Regions from separate parts of the Bradyrhizobium sp. USDA 336 genome, predicted to be linked through region 1. Evidence: predicted binding sites of a transcription regulator. Region 1 holds the regulator's gene; each other region holds the start of a gene.

The links. The regulator PhoB, encoded in region 1, activates phosphate uptake and scavenging genes when phosphate is short. The targets are predictions, from matches to a motif close to TGTCATNNANCTGTCAT.
Region 2: a site for PhoB is predicted at 2,715-2,731, ahead of ugpB (sn-glycerol-3-phosphate ABC transporter substrate-binding protein UgpB). Genes of this name have one in related genera too.
Region 3: a site for PhoB is predicted at 2,129-2,145, ahead of ABIA45_RS38865 (ExeM/NucH family extracellular endonuclease). Genes of this name have one in related genera too.
Region 4: a site for PhoB is predicted at 1,804-1,820, ahead of ABIA45_RS02675 (UDP-2,3-diacylglucosamine diphosphatase). Genes of this name have one in related genera too.

The regions. Positions count from the first base shown of each region.
Region 1 covers NZ_JBIYDC010000002.1:6,247,332-6,253,082, forward strand. The annotation lists gene pstB (phosphate ABC transporter ATP-binding protein PstB) at 1-742, shown strand, start outside; gene phoU (phosphate signaling complex protein PhoU) at 754-1,470, shown strand; gene phoB (phosphate regulon transcriptional regulator PhoB) at 1,493-2,200, shown strand; gene ABIA45_RS30245 (GcrA family cell cycle regulator) at 2,491-3,003, opposite strand; gene ABIA45_RS30250 (aspartate aminotransferase family protein) at 3,464-4,672, shown strand; gene argF (ornithine carbamoyltransferase) at 4,672-5,607, shown strand.
Region 2 covers NZ_JBIYDC010000002.1:5,676,477-5,682,227, reverse strand. The annotation lists gene ugpE (sn-glycerol-3-phosphate ABC transporter permease UgpE) at 1-415, opposite strand, end outside; gene ugpA (sn-glycerol-3-phosphate ABC transporter permease UgpA) at 415-1,296, opposite strand; gene ugpB (sn-glycerol-3-phosphate ABC transporter substrate-binding protein UgpB) at 1,346-2,662, opposite strand; gene ABIA45_RS27630 (CaiB/BaiF CoA-transferase family protein) at 2,988-4,190, opposite strand; gene ABIA45_RS27625 (organic hydroperoxide resistance protein) at 4,368-4,793, opposite strand; gene ABIA45_RS27620 (MarR family winged helix-turn-helix transcriptional regulator) at 4,949-5,407, shown strand; gene ABIA45_RS27615 (GIY-YIG nuclease family protein) at 5,412-5,648, opposite strand.
Region 3 covers NZ_JBIYDC010000002.1:8,166,567-8,172,317, reverse strand. The annotation lists gene ABIA45_RS38865 (ExeM/NucH family extracellular endonuclease) at 1-2,008, opposite strand, end outside; gene ABIA45_RS38860 (type I secretion system permease/ATPase) at 2,508-4,283, shown strand; gene ABIA45_RS38855 (HlyD family type I secretion periplasmic adaptor subunit) at 4,294-5,616, shown strand.
Region 4 covers NZ_JBIYDC010000002.1:400,824-406,574, reverse strand. The annotation lists gene ABIA45_RS02680 (glycosyltransferase family 4 protein) at 1-954, opposite strand, end outside; gene ABIA45_RS02675 (UDP-2,3-diacylglucosamine diphosphatase) at 968-1,780, opposite strand; gene thiD (bifunctional hydroxymethylpyrimidine kinase/phosphomethylpyrimidine kinase) at 1,969-2,769, opposite strand; gene ABIA45_RS02665 (PAS domain S-box protein) at 3,127-5,070, shown strand; gene ABIA45_RS02660 (Lrp/AsnC family transcriptional regulator) at 5,172-5,417, shown strand; gene ABIA45_RS02655 (c-type cytochrome) at 5,555-5,751, opposite strand, start outside.

The sequences.
Region 1 (5,751 bases):
CACCGCGCGCAACCTCAACTTCTACTACGGTGATCACCACGCGCTGAAGAACATCAACCTGGCGCTCGGCACCAACCGCGTCACGGCGTTCATCGGCCCGTCCGGCTGCGGCAAGTCCACCCTGCTGCGCATCTTCAACCGGATGTACGACCTCTATCCGGGCCAGCGCGCAGACGGTCAGCTGTTGCTCGACCATACCAACATCCTCGACCCCAAGCTCGACCTCAACCTGCTCCGTGCCCGGGTCGGCATGGTGTTCCAGAAGCCGACGCCGTTCCCGATGACGATCTACGAGAACATCGCCTTCGGCATTCGTCTCTACGAGAAGATCTCCAAGTCCGAGATGGACGGCCGCGTCGAGAAGGCGCTGCGCGGCGGCGCGCTGTGGAACGAGGTCAAGGACAAGCTCAATGCCTCCGGCCTGTCGCTCTCCGGCGGCCAGCAGCAGCGCCTCTGCATCGCCCGCACCGTCGCGGTGCGGCCCGAGGTGATCTTGTTCGACGAGCCTTGCTCGGCGCTCGACCCGATCTCGACCGCCAAGGTCGAAGAGCTGATCCAGGAATTGTCCGAGAACTACACGATCGCGATCGTGACCCACAACATGCAGCAGGCGGCGCGCGTCTCCGACAAGACCGCCTTCATGTATCTCGGCGAGTTGATCGAGTTCGATGACACCAGCAAGATCTTCACGTCGCCGAGCGATCGGCGCACGCAGGATTACATCACCGGCCGGTTCGGCTGAGGAGACGGAACATGGGTTCTGAACATACCGTAAAGGCCTTCGACAGCGATCTTCAGGAGCTCACCCGCCTTGTCGCCGAGATGGGCGGCATCGCCGAGCGCATGATCGTCGATTCCGTCGACGCGCTGATCCGCCGCGACGTCGCGCTCGGCCAGCGCGTGGTCGCCACCGACGCCGAGCTCGACGCGCTGCAGAAGCGCATCGAGGAGCGCGCCGTGCTCACCATCGCCCGCCGCCAGCCGATGGCCGTCGACCTGCGCGAGATCGTCGGCGCCATGCGCGTTGCGACCGATCTCGAGCGCATCGGCGATCTCGCCAAGAACATGGGCAAGCGCGTCGCGGCGCTGGAGACGGATTTCCATCCGCTCAAGCTGTTCCGCGGCCTGGAGCACATGACCGACCTCGTGCAGCAGCAGGTCAAGTCGGTGCTGGACGCCTATGCCGCGCACGACCTGCCGGCGGCGATGGCGGTGTGGAAGGGCGACGAGGAAGTCGACGCCATCTGCACCTCGCTGTTCCGCGAGCTCCTCACCTACATGATGGAGGATCCGCGCAACATCTCGTTCTGCATCCACCTGATGTTCTGTGCCAAGAACATCGAGCGGATCGGCGACCACGCCACCAACATCGCCGAGACCGTGTTCTACATGATCGAGGGCCAGGCGATCACTGACAAGCGGCCGAAGGGCGACATGACGACCTTCGCCACGACGGTGCCGAACACCTGACGACTTAAGGAGCGACGACCACATGGGCGCACGCATTATGGTGGTTGAGGACGAGGAAGCTCTCACCGAGCTTCTCCGCTACAACCTCGAAGGCGACGGCTATGACGTCGAGACGGTGATGCGCGGCGATGACGCCGACACCCGCCTCAAGGAGCACATTCCCGATCTGATCGTGCTCGACTGGATGCTGCCGGGCCTGTCGGGCATCGAGCTGTGCCGGCGGCTTCGGACCCGTCCCGAGACCAAGCAGCTGCCGATCATCATGCTCACCGCGCGCGGCGAGGAGAGCGAGCGGGTGCGCGGGCTTGCGACCGGCGCGGATGACTACATCGTCAAGCCGTTCTCGGTGCCGGAGCTGCTCGCGCGCGTGAAGGGCCTCTTGCGGCGTGCCAGCCCCGAGCGCCTCGCCACCGTGCTCGCCTATGGCGATATCGAGCTCGACCGCGACAAGCGCCGGGTGGCGCGCTCGGGCCGGCCGATCGATCTCGGCCCGACCGAATATCGCCTGCTGGAGTTCTTCCTGGAGCATCCCGGCCGCGTGTTCTCGCGCGAGCAGCTGCTCGACAGCGTCTGGGGCCGCGACATCTACATCGACGAGCGCACCGTCGACGTCCATATCGGCCGCCTGCGCAAGCTGCTCAATCTCGGCCGCGAGCAGGACCCGATCCGCACCGTCCGCGGCGCCGGCTACGCGCTGGACGATCGCTTCGCGAAGGCTGAGCAGACCTGAGTTTTTTGGATCTCGGATTAGCGCACCGCGGCAACAATCTCAGTCGTCATCCCGGGGCGCGCGCAGCGCGAGCCCGGGATCTCAGCGCGAGCGCCCGCGCTCGTCGCGATCAACAATAGGACGTGCTTTGGCGAAGACTCGGAGCAACCATCTCGCGCAATCACCGCGCTCTGTGGTTATGGGATCCCCGCCCCCCGTGCGCAATCGCGCACTAGGCGGGGATGACATCGAATAATAGGAGCCGTCATCGTGTGACGGCTGCCGTCCTGGCGATCAATGAAATCGCAAGCTCACCGCGTGCCCGGCTTCGGTGCTGCGCGACGGCGGTCCGCTGCGGGCTGATAGGCCACGCGCGAATGCTGGGCACAATAGGGCAGGCCTGAGAGCGCCTTGCCGCCGCAGAAGAAGAAATCCGGGCTCGAGGGATCGCCGACCGGCCAGTGGCAGGTCGCCTCGTTCAATTCCAGCAGCGACAGCCGCTGGCTCATCGGCACCACGTTGTCGTAGGTAACCGGCTCGGCTTCCAACTCGACCTCGAAGGCCTGCGCCAGCGCGGTGTTGCCGCGCGCGACGGGGCGGGTCACCCGCATCATGTGCTGCGCGGGCCGTGCCTTGCGCGGCCGCGGCGCTGCCGATGAAGGGCTCTTGGCGCGGCCGGACAGGCCGAGCCGGTGCACCTTGCCGATCACGGCATTGCGGGTCACATTGCCGAGCTCCGCCGCGATCTGGCTGGCCGAAAGTCCGGCCTCCCAGAGCTTCTTCAGCTGCTCGACGCGATCATCGGACCAGGTCAAAACCGTCATTGCACCCTTTCCCTCGCTGCGCGCCTGCCATCCTGGGGCCTTCGCAGCGAATGCTTTAGCCTTGAAAAACCCGTGCCGTCAGAATCCCTTAAGGCTCGCCGGGCGCGCTCAAGACGCCCGAACGTTTACGCCGGTACATGAGGACTTCTGGGATCAGAACTGCTGCACGAGATGTCGTATCTGACAGTCCAAACGCTACAATATGGCGTGACTCCCGCGCAAGAGTCCGCCGACTCGCTTCCACATGTTCCGTGGTGAAAAACCCGCAAAATCGGCACCGCAAGACTACGGAATCAGCGTTTCGCGAGGCTTTCCGGGCGGCATTGACACCCGTCTTGCCAAGCATAAGATAGTGCCACGTGCCGCCCTTAAAAGGCGGCACGTTTCGTTTTCCGGGGCCGGTCGATGGTGCGTCGCGCAATGCATGCCCTCACACCGTCCGCAACATTCAAGTGACGTCATGACTAACAGCGCAGCGCCGCATTTGCTCCCCGTTTTCGCCAGGGCCGACCTCGGTTTCGAGCGCGGCGAAGGCTGCTGGCTGATCGCGACCAACGGCGATCGCTATCTCGATTTCACCTCGGGCGTGGCGGTGAATGCGCTCGGCCATGTCCATCCCGCGCTGGTAAAGGCATTGCAGGAGCAGGCGACCAAGCTCTGGCACATGTCGAACCTGTTCCAGAGCCCTGATGGCGAGAAGCTCGCAAGCCGCCTCTGCAATGAGAGCTTTGCGGACTTCGTGTTCTTCTGCAATTCCGGCGCCGAGGCGCTGGAAGGCGTGATCAAGCTGGTGCGTCACCATCACTTCTCCAAGGGGCATCCGGAGCGTTACCGCATGATCACCTTCGAGGGTGCCTTCCATGGCCGCACGCTGGCGACGCTCGCCGCCACCGGCTCTGCGAAATATCTCGAGGGCTTCGGCCCGCCGATGGATGGCTTCGACCAGGTGCCGCATGGTGATCTGGAGGCTGTGAAGAAAGCGATCGGTCCGCACACCGCCGGCATTCTCATCGAGCCGATCCAGGGCGAGGGTGGCGTTCGTTCTGCACCTCACGCCTTCCTGAGGGCGCTGCGCGAGCTCTGCAACGAGCGCGGCCTGTTGCTCGCCTTCGACGAGGTGCAGACCGGCATGGGCCGCACGGGCGAGCTCTTTGCCTACAAGCGCACCGGCGTCACACCGGACGTGATGTCGCTCGCCAAGGCGCTCGGCGGCGGCTTTCCGATCGGCGCGGTGCTGGCGACCGCGGATGCGGCCGCCGGCATGGGGCCCGGCTCGCACGGCTCGACCTTCGGCGGCAATCCGCTCGCGATCTCGGCTGCCAACGCCGTGCTCGACGTCATGCTCAAGCCCGGCTTCTTCGACCACGTGCAGAAGATGTCGCTGCTGCTCAAGCAGAAGCTCGCCTCCGTGATCGATCGTCACCCTGATGTCGTCAGCGAGGTTCGCGGCGAGGGCCTGCTGATCGGCATCAAGGCCGTGGTGCCTTCGGGCGATCTCGTCGCGGCGCTGCGCGCCGAAAAGCTGCTCACCGTCGGGGCCGGCGACAATGTCGTGCGCTTCCTGCCGCCCCTGATCGTCACCGAAGCGGAGATCGAGGACAGCGTCGGGCGGTTAGAGCGGGCCTGCGCTGCGATCTCCTCCAGCCAGACCAAGCGGGCGGCAAGCTGATGAGCACGACGCCCAACAAAGCTCCCAAGCACTTCCTGGACATCAACGAGCTGCCGCTGTCGGAGCTCAAGAGCATGCTCGCCGCCTCTTCCGCCATGAAGGCGAAGCAGAAGGCGCAACAGCCGGTCAGGCCGCTCGAGGGCAAGACGCTGGCGATGATCTTCGAGCGTCCCTCGACCCGCACCCGCGTCTCGTTCGACGTCGGCATGCGCCAGCTCGGCGGCGAGGCGATCATGCTCACCGGCGCCGAGATGCAGCTCGGCCGCGGCGAGACCATCGCCGACACCGCGCGGGTGCTGTCGCGCTATGTCGACGCCATCATGATCCGCATCCTCAACCACGATGCGCTGCTGGAGCTCGCGGCCAACGCCACCGTGCCCGTCATCAACGGCCTGACGCGGCGTTCGCATCCCTGCCAGGTGATGGCCGACCTCATGACCTATGAGGAACATCGCGGCCCGATCGAGGGCAAGACGGTGGCCTGGACCGGCGACGACAACAACGTGCTGGCGTCCTGGGCCCATGCCGCCGAGCGCTTCAAATTCCAGCTCAATGTCGCAACGCCGCCGGAGCTCGCACCGAAAAAGGCCATGCGCGACTGGATCAAGGCGACGGGCGCGCCGATCGTGCTCGGCACCGATCCCGAGGCCGCCGTGCGCGGCGCCGATTGCGTCGTCACCGACACCTGGGTGTCGATGGGCGACAAGGAGGGCGAGCACCGCCACAACGTCCTCAAGCCCTACCAGGTCAATGCCAAGCTGATGTCGCTGGCAAAGGCGGACGCATTGTTCATGCATTGCCTCCCGGCCCATCGCGGCGAGGAGGTCACCGATGAGGTGATCGACGGGCCGCAATCGGTCGTGTTCGACGAGGCCGAAAACCGCCTGCACGCGCAGAAGGGCATCTTGGCCTGGTGCTTCGACGCGGTGAAGTAACCTTCTTGTAGCCCGGATGAAGCGCAGCGAAATCCGGGGTTCTCAACGCGTGGAAAGACCCCCCGGATTGCGCTGCGCTCCATCCGGGCTACGCAGCTCGTCGTTCCTGGAGGACGGAATGCGGGCGTGCCTCTTTCAATTTGC
Region 2 (5,751 bases), 570 kb from region 1:
CGGCGACGATCTTGTAGGTCGGATAGATGCGCACCTCGACGGGCAGCATCAAAGTGATGAAGATGATCCAGAAGATCGCCATCCGGAACGGAAAGCGGAAATAGACGATCGCATAGGCGGAGATGATCGAGACCGCGATCTTGCCGAGCGCGATCAGCATCGCCATCACCAGCGAGTTCAGCATCATGTTGCCGACCGGCTCGCGGGTGGAGCCGCTCGTGCCGATGAAGATCGTCTTATAGTAGGTTTCGAGAAAATGGCCACCCGGCAGCAGCGACATCTGCCCGTTGGCGATTACCGCGTTCTCCTGGGTGGAGGCGACGAAGGCGAGATAGACGGGGAAGGCGACGATCGCGATCCCGATCCAGAGGATGACATGGGCGATGTAGCGCCGGAAGCCCTCTTCCTCGACCATCAGTAGGTCACCTTGCGTTCGACGAAGCGAAACTGGATGCCCGTCAGCACGATGACCATGATCATCAGGATCACCGATTGCGCCGCGGAGCTGCCGAGGTTTCCGCCGAGCAGGCCGTCGGTATAGACCTTGTAGACCAGCGTCTCCGTCGACTTGCCCGGACCGCCGCGGGTCATGGTGTCGATGATGCCGAACGTGTCGAAGAAGGCGTAGACGATGTTGACGACCAAGAGGAAGAAGATGGTCGGCGACAGCAGCGGGAAGATCACGGTCCAGAACCTGCGCATCGGGCGGGCGCCGTCGATCGCAGCCGCCTCGATCACGCTTCTGGGGATGCTCTGCAGGCCGGCGAGGAAGAACAGGAAGTTGTAGGAGATCTGCTTCCAGGCGGCCGCCATGATGATCAGGGCAGCTGCCTGATTGCCGTCGAGCAGCGGATTCCAGTCGATACCAAGGGTACGCAAGTAGCGCGCGAGCACGCCGAGCGAAGGGTGCAGCATGAAGATCCACAGCACGCCGACGACGGGTGGCGCCACTGCATAGGGCCAGATCAGCAGCGTGCGGTAAAGCGTGCCGCCACGCAGCGGCTTGTCGGCCATGACCGCGAGCAGCAGAGCGAAGGACAGCGACGAGATCGCGATGGCGAACGAGAAGAAGAAGGTGCGGACGATCGCCTCGAAATAGGCGCGCTCCTTGAACAGGTCGATATAGTTCTCGAACCAGACGAAGCTGGTTGACAGGCCGAAGGCGTCCTGGAGCAGGAAGGACTGGATCACCGCCTGCAAGGCCGGCCAGTAGAAGAATATCAGGACGATCGCGAGCTGCGGCGCAACCAGCGCATAGGGCAATAGCTTCGATTGGAAAATGGCTTGCTTTTGCATGATGCCTGCGGGGGCGGCAGGCCGGTTGACCGGCCTGCCGCTTGTCGCCTTACTTCACAGCGGTCTTTTCGAACTGGCGCAGCATGGTGTTGCCGCGCTCGACGGCCGCGTCCAGCGCCTGCTTGGCGGTCTTCTTGCCGGCCAGCGCCTGCTCGATCTCTTCCGCCCAGACGTCACGGAGCTGCACCATGTTGCCGAGGCGCAGGCCGCGCGAATTCTCGGTCGGCTCCTTGTTGGTCAGCTCGAGCAGCGGGGTCTCGAGATAGGGCTGGTCCTTGTAGAAGCCATCCGCCTTGGCCTTGTCATAGGCCGCCTTGGTGATCGGCAGATAGCCCGAGGCTTTATGGATGTAGACCTGGCGATCGGTGTCCGAGAGGAAGGAGAAGAATTTGGCGACGCCCTTGTACTCGTCGGCCGACTTGCCGCCCATCACCCAGAGCGAGGCACCGCCGATGATCGAGTTCTGCGGCGCGCCCTTGGCGTCCGGATAATAGGGCATCGGCACCGCGGTGAAGGCGAACTTGGCCTGCGCCTTGACGTTGCCGAAGAACGCCGACGAGGTCAGGTAGAGCGGGCATTCACCCGACGTGAAGCGGCCTTCGCCGGTGTTGGTGCGGCCGGCATAGTCGTAGGTCTTGTCCTTCTGGAGCTCGACCAGATTTTCGAGATGCTTGACCTGGAGCGGACCGTTGAAGGACAGCACGGTGTCGAAACCGTCGAGGCCGTTGGCCTTGCTGGCGAGCGGCACGTTGTGCCAGGCGGACAGCTGCTCGAGATTGACCCAGGTGACCCAGGAGTTGGAGAAGCCGCAGGTGGCGTGGCCGGCCGCCTTCAGCTTCTTGGCGGCGTCGAACACTTCGGGCCAGGTCTTCGGGATCTCGACATTCGCCTTCTTCAGTGCGTCGAGATTGACCCACATCACCGTCGAGGACGAGTTGAAGGGGAAGGACAGCATCTCGCCCTTCGAGGTCGAGTAGTAGCCGGTGATCGCGGGCAAGTAGGCCTTCGGATCGAACTTCTCGCCGGTCTCGGCCATCAGCTTGTAGACCGGCTTCACGGCGCCGGTCGCCGCCATCATGGTGGCGGTGCCGACCTCGAACACCTGCATGATGTGCGGAGCGTTGCCGGCGCGGAACGCGGCGATGCCGGCGTTCATCGTGTCGGCGTAGTTGCCCTTGTAGGTCGGGATCACCTTGTAGTCGCTCTGCGTGGTGTTGAAATCGTTGGCGAGCCTGACGATGACGTCGTTGTTGGCGCCGGTCATCGCGTGCCACCACTGGATTTCGGTCACCGCGAGTGCCGGCGAGGCGCCGAGACCAATTGTGAGTGCGACAGCCGCCGCCGTGCCAAAATGTCGAAGAGCCATCAAGAACCTCCCTTGCCCGTCACTAAAGAAGCGCTTGCGCTAGCAGCGCCATATGACGTTCACATGACTGTGTAAGCGGGAGAAACGAAAGCAGCAAGCGCGGCCAGATGGGAAGTCGTCAAATAGGCCATGACGGAGCCGTCAGCCAACTCCGTTCGCGCTGCACATACGTGCGCGCGCCGCAGTGCGGCATTGAGATGAGGCACTATCGCGCCGGGTGAGGGTTCTATCCTCTAGGGGATTGTCCCGGTGCGGAGACACCCTCTCCCCAACCCTCTCCCGCGAGCGGGAGAGGGAGCGCACCACCGTTGACGCTCGCCTTACCTCAGCGTTTCCGCTCGGGACCGCAGACCGTGCCCTTTTCGACCATCGCGTCGATCTCGGCCTTGGAGTAGCCGAACTCGCCCAGCACCTCGGCCGCGTGCTGGCTGAACTTCGGCGGCACGCGGCGCAGGCTCGGCTTGCTGCGGTCGAGCCGGATCGGCGAAGCCACGCCCTTGTACCAGTCCTTCTCGATAATATCGCCACGCGCGATCGTGTGCGGGTTGGTCAACGCCTGGTCGATCTTCTGCACCGGCCCCGCGGGCAGGCCGGCCGCGAGCAGGCGGTTGCACAGCGGCTCGGCCTCGTGCTGGCTGAACACGGCGGCAAGCTCGGCGCGCAGCGCCTCGCGATTGGCGATGCGGTCCTTGTTGCGGGCAAAGCGTGGATCGGTGCCGAGCTCGGGCTTGCCGATCTCTTTCGCCAGCTTGCGGAAGGTGCCGTCATTGCCGACGCCGATGAAGATGTTGTCGGTCTTGGTCGGGAAGATCGCGTAAGGGACGAGGTTCGGATGCTCGTTGCCGGTGAGACCAGGCGGCTTGCCATGCATGAAATAATTCGCGGTGTGCGGATGCATGATGGCGAGGCCGGTCTCGTACAGCGTGGTCTCCAGGAACTGGCCCTTGCCCGACCGCTGCCGCTCCGACAGCGCCATCAGGATGCCGATCGCCGCATAAAGCCCGGTGGTGATGTCGACCAAGGGCACGCCGATCCGCATCGGCCCGCTCTCGGGCGAGCCGGTCGCCGCGATCATGCCGGTCATGGCCTGGATGATGGCGTCATAGCCGGGGTTGCCGCCGCGCGGGCCGTCGGCGCCGAAGCCGCAGATCCGGCAATGCACGAGGCGGGGATATTTCTTGCTGAGGACGTCGTTGCCGATGCCCCATTTCTCCAGCGTGCCCGGCTTGAAATTCTCGATCAGGACGTCGGCGGTCTCCAGCATCTTGAGCAGCACGATTCGGCCGCCCTCGGAGGCGAGGTCGAGGCCGATCGAGCGCTTGTTGCGGTTGATGCCGACGAAATAGGCCGCATCCTCTTCGTGGAACGGAGGGCCCCATTCGCGCACCTCGTCGCCCGCGGGCGGCTCGACCTTGATCACGTCGGCGCCGTGGTCGGCGAGGATCTGGGTGCAGTAGGGACCGCCGAGCACGCGCGTGAGATCGATGACGCGCAGTCCGCTCATGGCGCCCGTTGCTGCTTCAGTCATGCCTTCGCTTCCCTGTGTCGATCATTGGATCACAGGCCTAGCGAGGTTTGTTTGCGCCAGCAATGGCGCCGAGCGTGGAGCCGTATGCGCCGCCGTGCAGCCATGCCGCGGGGTGGCAAATTTCCTCGTAAGTGGCCGGCCCGAGGAGGCCCCGGGCCAGCCGATCCGCGCTGCCGATCAGACCACCGTCAGGCGAACGTCAACGTTGCCGCGCGTGGCATTGGAGTACGGGCACACCTGGTGCGCCTTCGCCACCAGCGCCTCGGCATCTGCACGGGCAAGGCCCGGCAGCGAGACCGCAAGGTCGATATCGAGGCCGAAGCCGCCCTCGGAGCGAGGGCCGATGCCGACGGTCGAGGTGACCGAGGCATCCGCAGGCACCTTCGGGCCGCCCTGCGAGGCCACGAACTTCATCGCGCCGATGAAGCAGGCGGCATAGCCGGCCGCGAACAGCTGCTCGGGATTGTTGCCAGCGCCGCCGCCACCGCCGAGCTCCTTCGGCGTGGTGAGCTTGACGTCGAGCGCGCCGTCGAGGGTCGCAGCATGGCCGTCGCGGCCGCCGGTGGCCTTGGCGCTGGTCTTGTAGAGGACGTTCACAGACATTTTCGTCTCCTCGGGTCTTTCCGGGTTGGGGTGCAAGCTTTATCGCAGACAATTAGATTGCGCGCAATCTAATTCGTCGCGCCTCACATTTAATTGTTCGCAATTGAATGTGCCGCCGGCCGGGCCCAGAATGAGAGAAACGCGCGAGATTCGTCATGGCCCGGAAATCAACGGTGGTAGACCCGCTTCGCCTCGACAACCAGATCTGCTTTGCGGTCTATTCCGCCACGCACGCCTTCAACCGCGTCTACAAGCCGCTGCTCGATCGGCTCGGCCTGACCTATCCGCAATATCTGGTCATGCTGGTGCTGTGGGAGCGGGACGACGTGCCGGTCAAGGAGATCGGCGAGAAGCTGTTCCTGGATTCGGGCACGCTGACGCCGCTGCTCAAACGGCTCGAGGCTGCCCATCTCGTCAGGCGCACCCGCTCGCGCGAGGACGAGCGCCAGGTCCTGATCGCCCTGACGGCGCAGGGCCATGCGCTGAAGGAGAAGGCGCGCAACGTGCCGCAATCGATCCTGGCGGCGTCGGACTGCTCGGTGTCAGAACTGGTCGCGATGAAGGACGAGATCGTGGCGCTGAGGGATCGGCTGAATGCGGTGATCGGGGAGTAGGGGGCTAAAGCCGCTTCTTGGCGAAGGCGCGGCCTGATGCCGACTTCAAGTACTTTTCGAATGCGACGGCCTGCTTCTCGTCGCTGAATGCGACGTAAGTCTTGAGCCGCCAAGGTCCGTATTTCGAAGTGTGGGGCACCTCGCCAGCATTGTGCTTTGTCAGTCGGGCGCGGAGGTCGTCGGTGATCCCGACGTAGAAATGGAGGGAATCGAGGCTCTCCAAGATGTAGACGTACTTCATCGCACTCCCCCCGGTTGTCGAAGAGAGTTTACACCCGCCCTTGTTTTGCTGAAGCCCGGCTTCGCCCTTCGGGCTACGCCGCGGCAGCCTTCGCTAGCTTCGC
Region 3 (5,751 bases), 1.9 Mb from region 1:
TCTGACGTGCGAACTCCGCGCCGTTGTCGGCGCCGCGCGGCGCTTGGCCGATCGCGGTGGTGCCGCCATTGTCCAGCGTGGTGAAGTAGTTCAGCACGTTGAAGCTCGCCACCTTCAGACGGCCGCCGACGTCTTCCGGCGCATCGGTGCGCGGATTGTCGCCGGCTCCGAAGGTGTTGGCGCCGTCCTCGACCGAACGGATCCGCCAAGTCGCCCCCGAGGCGGAGTTGCCGGCCCATTGATAGTCGAGCACGCCGGTCAGGCCGGCGATGGTGTCACCCATCCGGACCGCGTCGGCGGTGCCGTAGTTCGGCGCGGCGGAGGGGTTGTCGTTCGGATCGAAGCCATCGAGGTTGTTGATCGCCGCATTCTGGACGTTGAGGCCATCGTCATAGGTGATGGTGCGAGCACCAAGCTCGGCCAGATACGCCTGGTAGGCGGCCGCGTCGGGCGCGTTCTCCTGCGTGAACTGTTCGGGCCGTTCGCCCGCCACAAGCTTGATCTCGTTGAAACGGTCGAGATTGAACTGCTCGGTGACGGTCAGGGTCTCCGGAATCGTGACCAGCATGCCTTCATAGGCTTCAAGATCGGGCTGGTAGTCGCCGTCCTGGCTCAGCGTCGTGCCCATCGACGGCAGGTCGATCTGCGTCGCCATCGTGTCAATGTCGGCCACCGCGCCGGCCTGAACGACCGAAATGCTGCTCGCGGTGAGCTCGGTCAGGCCGAAATATTCGCTGATCGAGCCGGTGACGCGGACCCGGTCGCCGACCTGGACGTCGGTGGCGCCGCCGTACACGAAGATCGCCTCGGAGGTCAGCACGTTGCCGTCGGAATCGGTAGTCTCCTCCTGGAGATAGAAGCCGTTGAGATTGCGGCCGGCGTCGGCATCGCCGTTCTGGAAGTCGCCAACAACGATGGCTTCGACGGTCACAATCTGACCGACCATGGCGCTGCTGGCTCCGCTGCCCTGAATCGCGCTGATCTTGGTGATGCCGATGTCGTCATTGACGATGGTGCCGGTCGCCGTCGCAGCGCTGCCGATCGTGGTGGTCACGGCCGCCGAATTGGAAACGTTCTGCAGCGTCAGCGTGAAGCTCTCGTTCGCCTCATTGTCGGTGTCGCCGGCGACGGTAACGGTCACGACCGCGGAGGTCTCTCCCGCCGCGATGCTGCCGCTGAAGCTGACCGGCTCGCCGCCGACATAGTCGGCCGCATCGGTCTGTGCCGAAGCGATCGTTCCCGAGAACGCGACATTGCCCGTGGTGCCGCCGCTGCGCTCGACGGTGAACTGAAAGACGGTCGGACCGCTGCTACCTTCGTCATGCGACACCGTAAGCGAATCCGGCGCGAATGCGACGTGCTGCATTTCGATCGCCGATTCGGACGAACTGGTGACGCGGATGTCGTCGATGCCGACCCACTCGTCATTTCCGACGGCGTTGGTGGTGAGAATGCGAACCTGGAGGTCGCTGCGGCCGTTGACGGCGTCAGGCAGCAGCAGATCGAACGGTGTCACCTGAGTCGCGGTACCGCCGGTGGTGACGTCAGCAGCGTAACCGCCGGGAACATTGGTCCACGGCCCGCTCGAACCGAGCCGGTACTGCACGTTGATCTGCTGTGCAGAGTCGTCCGTGCTGGCGTCGAGGTCGCGTGCGTTGAAGCTCAGCCGGACATCCTTGCGGTCGGTGGCGTCGAGATGGATCACGAGGCCGGGGGCATCCGCACTGTTGGAACCGTTCAGCGCCACCGTCGGGTTGGCGATCTGGAACTCGGCCACACCGCCGTTGGTGATGGCGGTGTTGGTTTGGTTGGCGACGACGTCGATATCTCCTGACGATGGTCCGGTAGCCGTACGCGCGTCCACCCCGGTGGCCGAAACGACATCGTTGCCGAGATAGCCGACGATCGATGCGACCCCCGACCAGTCATCGTTGGTCGTGACAAGGCCGGTATTGGACCAATCCTGCAGGAAATCGCCGTTCGCCAGGACATGAGGGTTCGTTGACATTATGGCCACTCCAGCGCTTGAGAGAAGACGTCGCAGATCACCGCCTCACGGCATGCGCGAGGGCGTGGTCCAGACGGCCGATGGTTAACGTATCGTTACTGAGTTGATAGAACGCAGATGACAACAGATCGGTGACTGCTTCTTAACGGGCCGGTGAAGTCGCCACCCGAAGAGCCCCCGCGAAGATCGAGAGAACCAACTACCAGCTTTGCGCGGGGAGGCGCGCTCGACCTCTCGGCCGGCGGCAGTTGCCAATGGGTCATCGCGTGACAGCTCAATCGACCCGCCGCGAGGAGCGACCACGCCAGGTTCGATTGCCGATCTGCGCGGCCGAACTTCCGAACCAAGGCGGCGTTTCGCCGCAGAGCATCGCAGCCTCGTTGGAACCGCTCGCGTTTTCGTGGGGGTCGCTTTGTCATGCGCCTGACGTTGAACCTCGCTAACGAACGCCGACCGCATCCGACGGTGGCGGTCCGACGTCGTTTCTGAATTGAGTGTCATGAGCGCAGCAACGTCCTCCGCGTCGACTCCCGCGTCCGGCGATCTCGCGTCGGCCGCGATCGCCTCCTGCAGAACGGCCTTTCTGACGGTGGGACTGTTCTCGGCGGTGCTCAATCTGCTGATGCTCACCGGCTCGATCTACATGCTGCAGGTGTACGACCGGGTCATTCCATCTCACAGCATTCCGACCTTGATCGCGCTGTCGATCGCGGTGACGGCGGCGTATGCGATGCAAGGGCTGTTCGATCTGTTGCGTCAGCGCATTCTGACCCGGATCGGATCGGCGCTGCACGCGGCGCTGTGGCAACCGGTCGTCTGCGATATCCTGCGCGGGCCGCTGCGCGGCGGCGCGAATCGCGGCCTGCAATTGTCGCACGATCTGGACTCGGTCCGGTCGTTCCTCTCCGGGCTCGGCCCGACCACCTTGTTCGACTTGCCGTGGATGCCACTGTATCTCGCCGGCTGCTTTCTCCTGCATCCTTATCTCGGCTGGACGCTGGTCGTGGGTGCGATGCTGCTGTTCGGGATCGCGCTGCTCACCGAGGTGCTGACGCGGGCGCCAACCCGGGACGCCTCGCGCGCCGGCGCAATCCGCGGCGTCCAGCTTGAAGCGGGTCGGCGCAACGCCGAAATCGTGGCCGCGCTGGGCATGGAGCAGCGGTTGATCGACCGGATGGGCGCCGCCAACGATGATCTCGTCGCCGCGCAGCAACGCAACGCGGACATCGCCGGATCGCTCGGCGCGTTATCAAAGACGCTGCGCTTCATGCTGCAATCGGCGCTGCTCGGCCTCGGCGCCTATCTGGTGATCGAGGGGCTGGCCAGCGGCGGCGTGATGATCGCCGCGTCGATCATGGGCAGCCGCGCGCTCGCGCCGGTGGAACTGGCGATCTCCATCTGGCGTCCGTTCCTCGGCGCGCGACAAGCGGGCCAACGGCTTCGCGCCGCTCTGGGCAAGGGCGACGCCTCGAACCCTGACGTCGCGCCCGAACGCGCCGTCCATCGGCTCACGGTCGAGCAGGTCACAATCGCCGCCCCCGGCGGCACCACCGCGATCGTGCACAACGCCTCGTTCGCACTCGAAGCCGGCCAGGCAGTCGGCATCATTGGCCCGTCAGCCGCCGGCAAATCGACGCTGGCACGAGCGCTGGTCGGAATCTGGCCGATCGCACGCGGCGAGATCCGCCTTGATGGCGCCACCCTCGACCAGTGGCCGGCAGAAATTCGCGGCGGCATGATCGGCTACCTGCCGCAGGACGTCGAATTGTTCGACGGAACGGTAGCGGAAAACATCGCACGTTTCGATCCTGAGATCGATGAGGCGGCGGTGATCGCCGCGGCGAAGGCCGCCGGCGCCTACGAGATGATCCTGAAGTTGCCGAAGGGGTTCGAGATGCGGATCGGCGAAGCCGGCGCCACCCTGTCGGGCGGCCAGCGGCAGCGGATCGCGTTGGCGCGCGCGCTCTACAAGGATCCGTTCATGGTGGTGCTCGACGAGCCGAACGCCAGCCTCGACGCCGAAGGCGACGCCGCGCTGACCGATGCCATCCGGCGCGTCCGGGCGCGCGGCGGCATTGCCGTCATCATTGCGCATCGGCCGGCGGCGCTCGCCGCGGTTGATCTCGTGCTGACGCTGGCGAACGGCCACGTACAGGCGTTCGGCCCAAAGGATGAAGTGCTGCGCAAATCGCTCGCCGCTCATCCGCCGCCGGGCGGCGCGGCGCTGCAGGCGGTGCCCGATGCGCGCTCGGTTCCTGCCGCCGCCGCCAGTTGAGGACCCCCATATGGCCGCACCCCGCAAGCCCGAAGCTCGCCGTAGCGATCCGTTTCGCGATATCAGGCGCGCCACTGGACTCGGAATTGGCACGCTGGCGATCGTGGTGTCCACCGCCGGCGTTTGGGCGATGACCGCACCGCTCGCCAGCGCCGTGATCGCGCCGGCGCAGGTGGTGGTCGACAGCAACGTCCGCCGGGTTCAGCACCCGACCGGCGGCGTGGTCGCCGAAATCTCCGTCAACGACGGCGATCAGGTTCAGGCCGGCGACATGCTGGTCCGACTTGACGAGACGCTGCCGCGCGCCAACCTTGCGCTGATCGAAAACCAGCTCAACCAGCTCGGGGTGCGTCGTGCCCGGCTGCAGTCCGAGCAGAACGGCCGCGACGCGGTGGTGCTGCCCGGCGAGATCGTCGCACGCCGCGCCATCGCCTCGATCGCGGAGATGATCGAGGGCGAGACCACGCTGTTCGACCGGCGGCGCGAAGCTATCAGCGGCCAGCAATCGCAGTTGCGCGAACGCAAGGCGCAGATCGCGGACGAAATCCGCGGCCTGGAGGCGCAGATCGCGTCGAAGCGTGCACAGATCCGCTGGATCGAAACCGAGCTGGAGGGCGTGCGCCAGCTGTACGACAAGCGCCTGGTGCCCTATGCGCGCCTCACCGTACTCGAGCGCGAGGCCTCCCGCCTGACCGGCGAGGAAGGCCAGCTGATCGCCGAGATCGCGCGCGCCAAGGGCCGGATCACCGAGACCGAACTGCAGATCATCCAGCTGGTTCAGGACCAGCGCCGTGAAGTCGCGACCGAACTGCGCGACGTCGAGACCAAGCTTGCCGATCTCGGCGAACGCCGCATCGCCGCGATGGACCAGCTCGATCGCGTGGTATTGCGCGCGCCGCAGGACGGTCTGATCCACCAGAAATCGGTCTTCACCGTCGGTGGCGTGATCACCGCGGGCGAACAGCTGATGCTGATCGTGCCGAAGGATTCGCTTGTGGTCGAGGCCCGGGTCGATCCGCAAATGATCGACCGGCTCAAGCTCGGGCAATCCGCCAAGCTCCGCTTCAGCGCGTTCGACGCCGCCGTGACCCCCGAGCTCGACGGCACGCTGACGCGGATCGCCGCCGATCTGACCAAAGACCCGCAGTCCGGCGCGGCTTACTACGTCGCCCGCATCAGCATTGACGCGAGCGAACTCGCCAAGCTCGACGGCAAGGCTTTGGTGCCCGGCATGCCGGTTGAAGCATTCATCCAGAACGGCGTGCGGACGGCGATCGCCTACCTGCGCAAGCCGCTGGAAGATCAGCTCGCCCGTGCACTGCGGCAGAAATAATAGAAGCCCCTGTCGCCAGCGTTGGTCGGCATGCCGCCACATTGCCGCCGGCGAGATATCCCGAATTTCGAAGTCGTTTGATCTTCGGATCCTCGCCAAGCGAGCAGGCGTGGTGTGCTGATGTTGCCCGAATCT
Region 4 (5,751 bases), 5.8 Mb from region 1:
GGCCTCCCAGGTGTAATTGGCGGCAAAGGCGACGCAGTCCTGCCGGGAGATATCGAGCGCGGCGAAGCAGGCATCGCGCAGATCGTGATCGAGCGCGCCGACCGACGCATCGCCAATCACGTCGCGGGGCCCCTTCACTGGGAAGGCCGCGACCGGCAGGCCGCTCGCAAGCGCCTCCAGCAGGACCAGGCCGAAGGTGTCGGTCTTGCTCGGGAACACGAACACGTCGGCGGCCGCGTAGATATCCGCCAGTTCGTCGCCGTGCTTCTCGCCGAGGAAGATCGCATCGGGGTAGGCCTCTTCCAGCGAGGCGCGCGCCGGGCCGTCGCCGACGACCACCTTGGTGCCAGGTAGGTCGAGGTCCAGGAACGCCTCGAGATTCTTCTCGACTGCGACGCGGCCGACCGACAGGAACACGGGTGCCGGCAGGCAGAGATCGATGACGCGCGGGTGGAACAACGTGGTGTCCACGCCGCGCGGCCACAGCACGACATTGTCGAAGCCGCGCTCGGTCAGTTCGCGCGCGAGCGCCGGCGTCGCCGCCATCACGGCGCGGCTGGCGCTGTGGAAGCGCCGCAGCGCCCGCCAGATCAGCGAGCCCGGCACTGGCACGCGGGCGCGGACATATTCGGGAAAGCGGGTATGGAAGCTGGTCGTGAACGGCAGCTTGCGCTGGCGGCAATAGCGGCGGACCATCAGGCCGATCGGCCCTTCGGTCGCGATGTGGATGCTGTCCGGGCGCGCCTCCTCGATCAGCCTTGCGATCCGGGCCGGGCGCGGCATGGCGAGGCGCACGTCGCGATAGCTCGGCATCGCAAAGGTGCGGAACGATTGCGGCGTCAGGAACGTGAACTCGACGCCGAGCGCCTTTGCAGCATCAGCGAGCTTGGTCAGCGTCCGAACCACACCGTTGACTTGCGGGTGCCAGGCGTCGGTCGCGACCAGGATGCGCATCAAGTGGTCCTTGTTATGCAGCTCTGGCTGCGACCTGTGGCACCTGCTCCGGCTTCCGCAACTGATCCGCCCAGGTGATGATCTCGAAATGGCCGTCGTCATGCTCCACCAGGGCGGTGCAACTCTCCACCCAGTCGCCGCAATTCATGTAGCGGATGCCGCCCTCGTCGCGGATCACGGCGTAGTGGATGTGGCCGCAGATCACGCCGTCGGCCTGGTGACGCCGCGCCTCGGCGGCGAGCGCCTGCTCGAACGCGCCGATATAGTTGACGGCGTTCTTGACCTTCTGCTTGGCCCATTGCGAGAGCGACCAATAGGGCACGCCGAACAGCCGGCGGAAGAAGTTGACCAGGCGGTTCATCTGGATCGCAAAATCGTAGGCCTTGTCGCCGAGATGGGCGAGCCAGCGCGCGTTCTGCACCACGAGATCGAAGATGTCGCCGTGAATGACGAGATAGCGCTTGCCGTCGGCGCCGGTATGAACCGTGTTCTCGACCACGTCGATGCCGCCGAAATGCGTGCCGTAATAGTTGCGCAGGAACTCGTCGTGATTGCCGGGAATGTAGATGACCTTGGCGCCCTTGCGCGCCTTGCGCAAAAGCTTCTGGACCAGGTCGTTATGCGATTGTGGCCAGTGCCAGCTCGATTTCAGCGCCCAGCCGTCGACGATGTCGCCGACGAGATAGATCGTATCGGCATCATGGTAGCGCAGGAAGTCGAGCAGAAGATCGGCTTGTGAACCGCGGGCTCCGAGATGGACGTCGGAGATGAACAACGTGCGAAAGCGCCGCTCCGGGCTCTCGTCACTCACATCGTAACTTCCCATGCGCCAGCCTGTAACAATGTCCCGTGACAGGGGGATGACCGATTGAACCCTCGAGGCACCTTCAAATACGAATCACGCCTTGCCTCGCCCTCCCCGCGAATATCAGTCGCATGCGACAATCAGGCGACATGCAGGGTAAGTGCGCTCCCTCCCCGCTTGGCTTGCGGGAGAGGCGAAGCAAGCCCGCCTCAGTAGAACTTGTGGAAATGATGGATCGGCCCGTGGCCGTGGCCGACGCTGAAGCAGTCGGCGGCCGCGATCGCGGCGCTGATCCAGGTCTTGGCGTTGCGCACGGCGGCCTCGAGGTCCTCGCCCCTGGCCAGCCCCGCTGCGATGGCGGAGGACAGCGAGCAGCCGGTGCCATGGGTGTTGCGGGTGGCCACACGCGGCGCGGCAAGCGCGATCGCGGTCTCGGCAGTGACGAGATAGTCGGTGCTCTCGGCGCCCTCCCCGTGCCCGCCCTTGATCAGGACGGCGCGGCAGCCCAGCGCCAGCAGGCGGCGTCCCTGGCTTTCGATCTCGGCCTCGCTCGCCGCCACCGGCGCATCGAGCAGGGCCGCAGCCTCCGGCAGGTTCGGCGTGATCACGGCAGCCAGCGGCATCAGCCTGGTGCGCAGGGCGTCGACGGCCTCCGCGGCGAGCAGGCGGTCGCCGGAGGTCGCCACCATGACGGGATCGAGCACGACATGCCGCGGCGCCCAGCGCAACAGCGCGGCCGCGATGGCATCGATGCTGGCGGCCTGGGCCACCATGCCGATCTTCACCGCACCGATGTCGAGGTCGGAGAACACCGCGTCGATCTGCTCGGTGACGAACCCGGCCGGCACCGCGTGAATGCCGGTCACGCCGCGCGTGTTCTGCGCCGTCAGCGCCGTGATCACGGAGGCACCATAGACGCCGAGCGCGGCAAAGGTCTTCAGGTCCGCCTGGATGCCGGCACCGCCGCTCGAATCGGAACCGGCGATGGTGAGTGCGACCGGGGTCGTCATCGCAGGAGACATGTGCTTGAGGAGGCCGCCATGGCCTCTCGTAGCGCGACCGTGGAACGTCAGCAAGCGCGCCGGGCCGCCGCCAGGCGTGATTCGCGAACCGATTGCGTGCCTTGCGAATCAGTCGGACACCGCGCGGACCAAGGCCCGCAATGGTGCGGACTTGAAAATGCAACGGCGCCGGACCCTTGCTATAGTCGCGTACCTTAGCGTGCTTCGCCGGTGACGCGAGACGTCAGGTGGTGGAACCGTCCAGCGCCCCCATGTTGCGGGCCGCCCGGCCGCGCAAGCCACCTGAACAAGACTCCTTGGGGTGGAACGATGTGGGCCTTCTTCGAACGTCTCCTCGACTCGTCCATGCTGTCGCCGCACGGCATCTGCCTGTTGTGGGAGCCTGAGCTGATCTGGCTTCACGTCGTTTCCGACGCCAGCATTGCCGCCGCCTATTTCTCGATCCCGTTCGTCCTCGCCATCCTCGTCACCAAGCGGCGCGACCTCAAATTCGGCTGGGTCTATTGGGCGTTCGCGATCTTCATCATGGCGTGCGGCCTGACCCACGTGCTGTCGATCTACACGCTCTGGGTTCCGATCTATGGCATCGAGGGCATAGTCAAGGCCGCCACGGCGGTCGCGTCGGTCTTCACCGCCGCCGCGCTCTGGCCGCTGCTGCCGAAGATCCTGACGATCCCCTCGCCGTTCGAGCTGCGACAGGTCCAGGCCGCGCTCGAGGAGGAGGAAATCAAGAGCCGCGACGCCGCGCTGCTGCTGCAGCAGGTCCGCGACGCCCAACGCGCGATGCGCGAGAGCGTGGCGCGCCTCACAGCGATCGTCGAGACCGCGGTCGACGGAGTCATCCTGCTCGATGCGCAGGACCGGATCCTGCTGTTCAATCCGGCCTGCGAGCGCTTGTTCGGCTACCGTGCCGACGAGGTGATGAACCGCAACGTCGGCATGCTGATGCCCGAAGCGGATGCGGCGCCCGACCGCCAGGCGCGGCATTTCGCGACCAGCGGCGAGGCCGTCGGCCTGCGCAAGGACGGCACGACGTTTCCGATGGACCTGTCGGTCGGCCAGGCGCGGCAGGACGGCGAATTGATCTTCGTCGGCATCGTCCACGACCTCACCGCGCGCAAGCTGACCGAGCAGCAGCTTCAGCAGGCGCAGAAGATGGAGACGGTCGGTCAGCTCTCCGGCGGCATCGCGCACGACTTCAACAACCTGCTGACCGTGATCATCGGCAATGCCGAGCACCTGAGCGAGCAGCTCAAGGCGAGGCCCGACCTCGGGCGCTTTGCCGACGACATCTGCCAATCGGGCGAACGGGGCGCCGAGCTGACGCAGCGCCTGCTCGCCTTCAGCCGCCGCCAATTGCTGCGGCCTCAGACGATCGATTGCCGGAGCCTGCTCGATTCCATGTTCAAGCTGCTCAAGCGCACCTTGCGCGAAGATATCGAGATCAGGACGACCTCCGGGCCCGGCACGATCCTGGCCTTTGCCGACCGCGCCCAGCTCGAATCCGCCGTGCTCAATCTCGCGCTCAACGCGCAGGATGCCATGCCATCGGGAGGCCACCTCACGCTGGCCACGGAGCTGGTCACGATCGAGGATGATGACGGTGCCGTTCACCGGGAGGTCGCACCCGGCAGCTACGTCCTGATCGCGGTCACCGATGACGGCGAAGGCATGACGCCCGAGGTCGCCGCACGCGCGTTCGAGCCGTTCTTCACCACCAAGGAGGTCGGCAAGGGCTCGGGCCTCGGCCTCAGCATGGTCTACGGCTTTGCCAAGCAATCAGGCGGCCATGTCTCGATCTACAGCGAGGCTGGCCTTGGGACCACGGCCAGGATCTACCTGCCGCGCGCGAGCACCGGTAGGTCGCAAGCCGATCTTCCCGACGGCGAGGACACGGCGCCGCGAGGCTACGAGACGGTCCTGATCGTCGAGGACGATCCGTTCGTCCGCTCCTCCGTCATTCGCAGGGTGGAAGCGCTCGGATATCGCGTCGTCGCTGCGGTCAACGGCAAGGATGCCTTGCACCAGTTGCAGGGCGATCCCGGCATCGACTTGCTGTTCACCGATATCGTGATGCCGGGCGGCATGAGCGGCTGGGAGCTCGCCGATCAGGCGCGGCGTGTGCGTCCCGGCCTGCCGGTCCTGTTCACCTCGGGCTACGCGCTGGAGGCCCTGGTCGAGCAGGGCCGCGCGCAGGCGCGAGCGGTCGTGCTGACCAAGCCGTACCGCAAGGGCGAGCTCGCCCAGCGGCTGAGGGATGCATTGGCCGCCACAGCGGTCCCATCCTAGCATCGCGCCCGAAGCGCCTCGAATGATCCAGCAAGTTCGCTTGCTAAATCCAGCCGGTTTTGGCCTATTAGCCGGAAGAATACGCTTTCGGAGTGCCCGCGATGGTTCCTTTTTTCGTTCAGATCAAGTGCAAGCTCGGCCAGTCCTATACGGTGGCCAATGCGCTTGCCGAAGCCGAGATCGCCTCCGAGATCTACTCCACGGCCGGCCAATACGACCTCTTGGTGAAGTTCTACGTCGACAAGGACACCGACATCGGCCATTTCGTGAATGAGAAGGTGCAGGTGCTGCCGGGCATCCAGGACACTCTCACCATCATCACCTTCAAGGCGTTCGGCACCGGCTAAAGCATGATCCGGAAAAGTGCGAAGCGGTTTTCCGGAAAGATCATGCGTAAACAACAACCTAAAGCGCGATGATGATTCATCCCAATCTCATCGCGCTTTAGACCACGCGCAAAACAACGGCCGAAGTGCCGGCAGCGCTAGCCGCCCTCCTTGCGCTTGGGCGGTGTCGGTCCCTGCACCGGCGGCAGCGACTTCAGATAGGCGGCCATCGCGGCGCGGTCTTCCGCGGTCAGTTGCGCAAGGTTCTTGATCACCGGCCGCATCGCACCCGAAGCGCTGTCGCCCTCGGGCATGTCGCCGGTCTCGAGAAAATCCGCGATATCCTTCTCGCTCC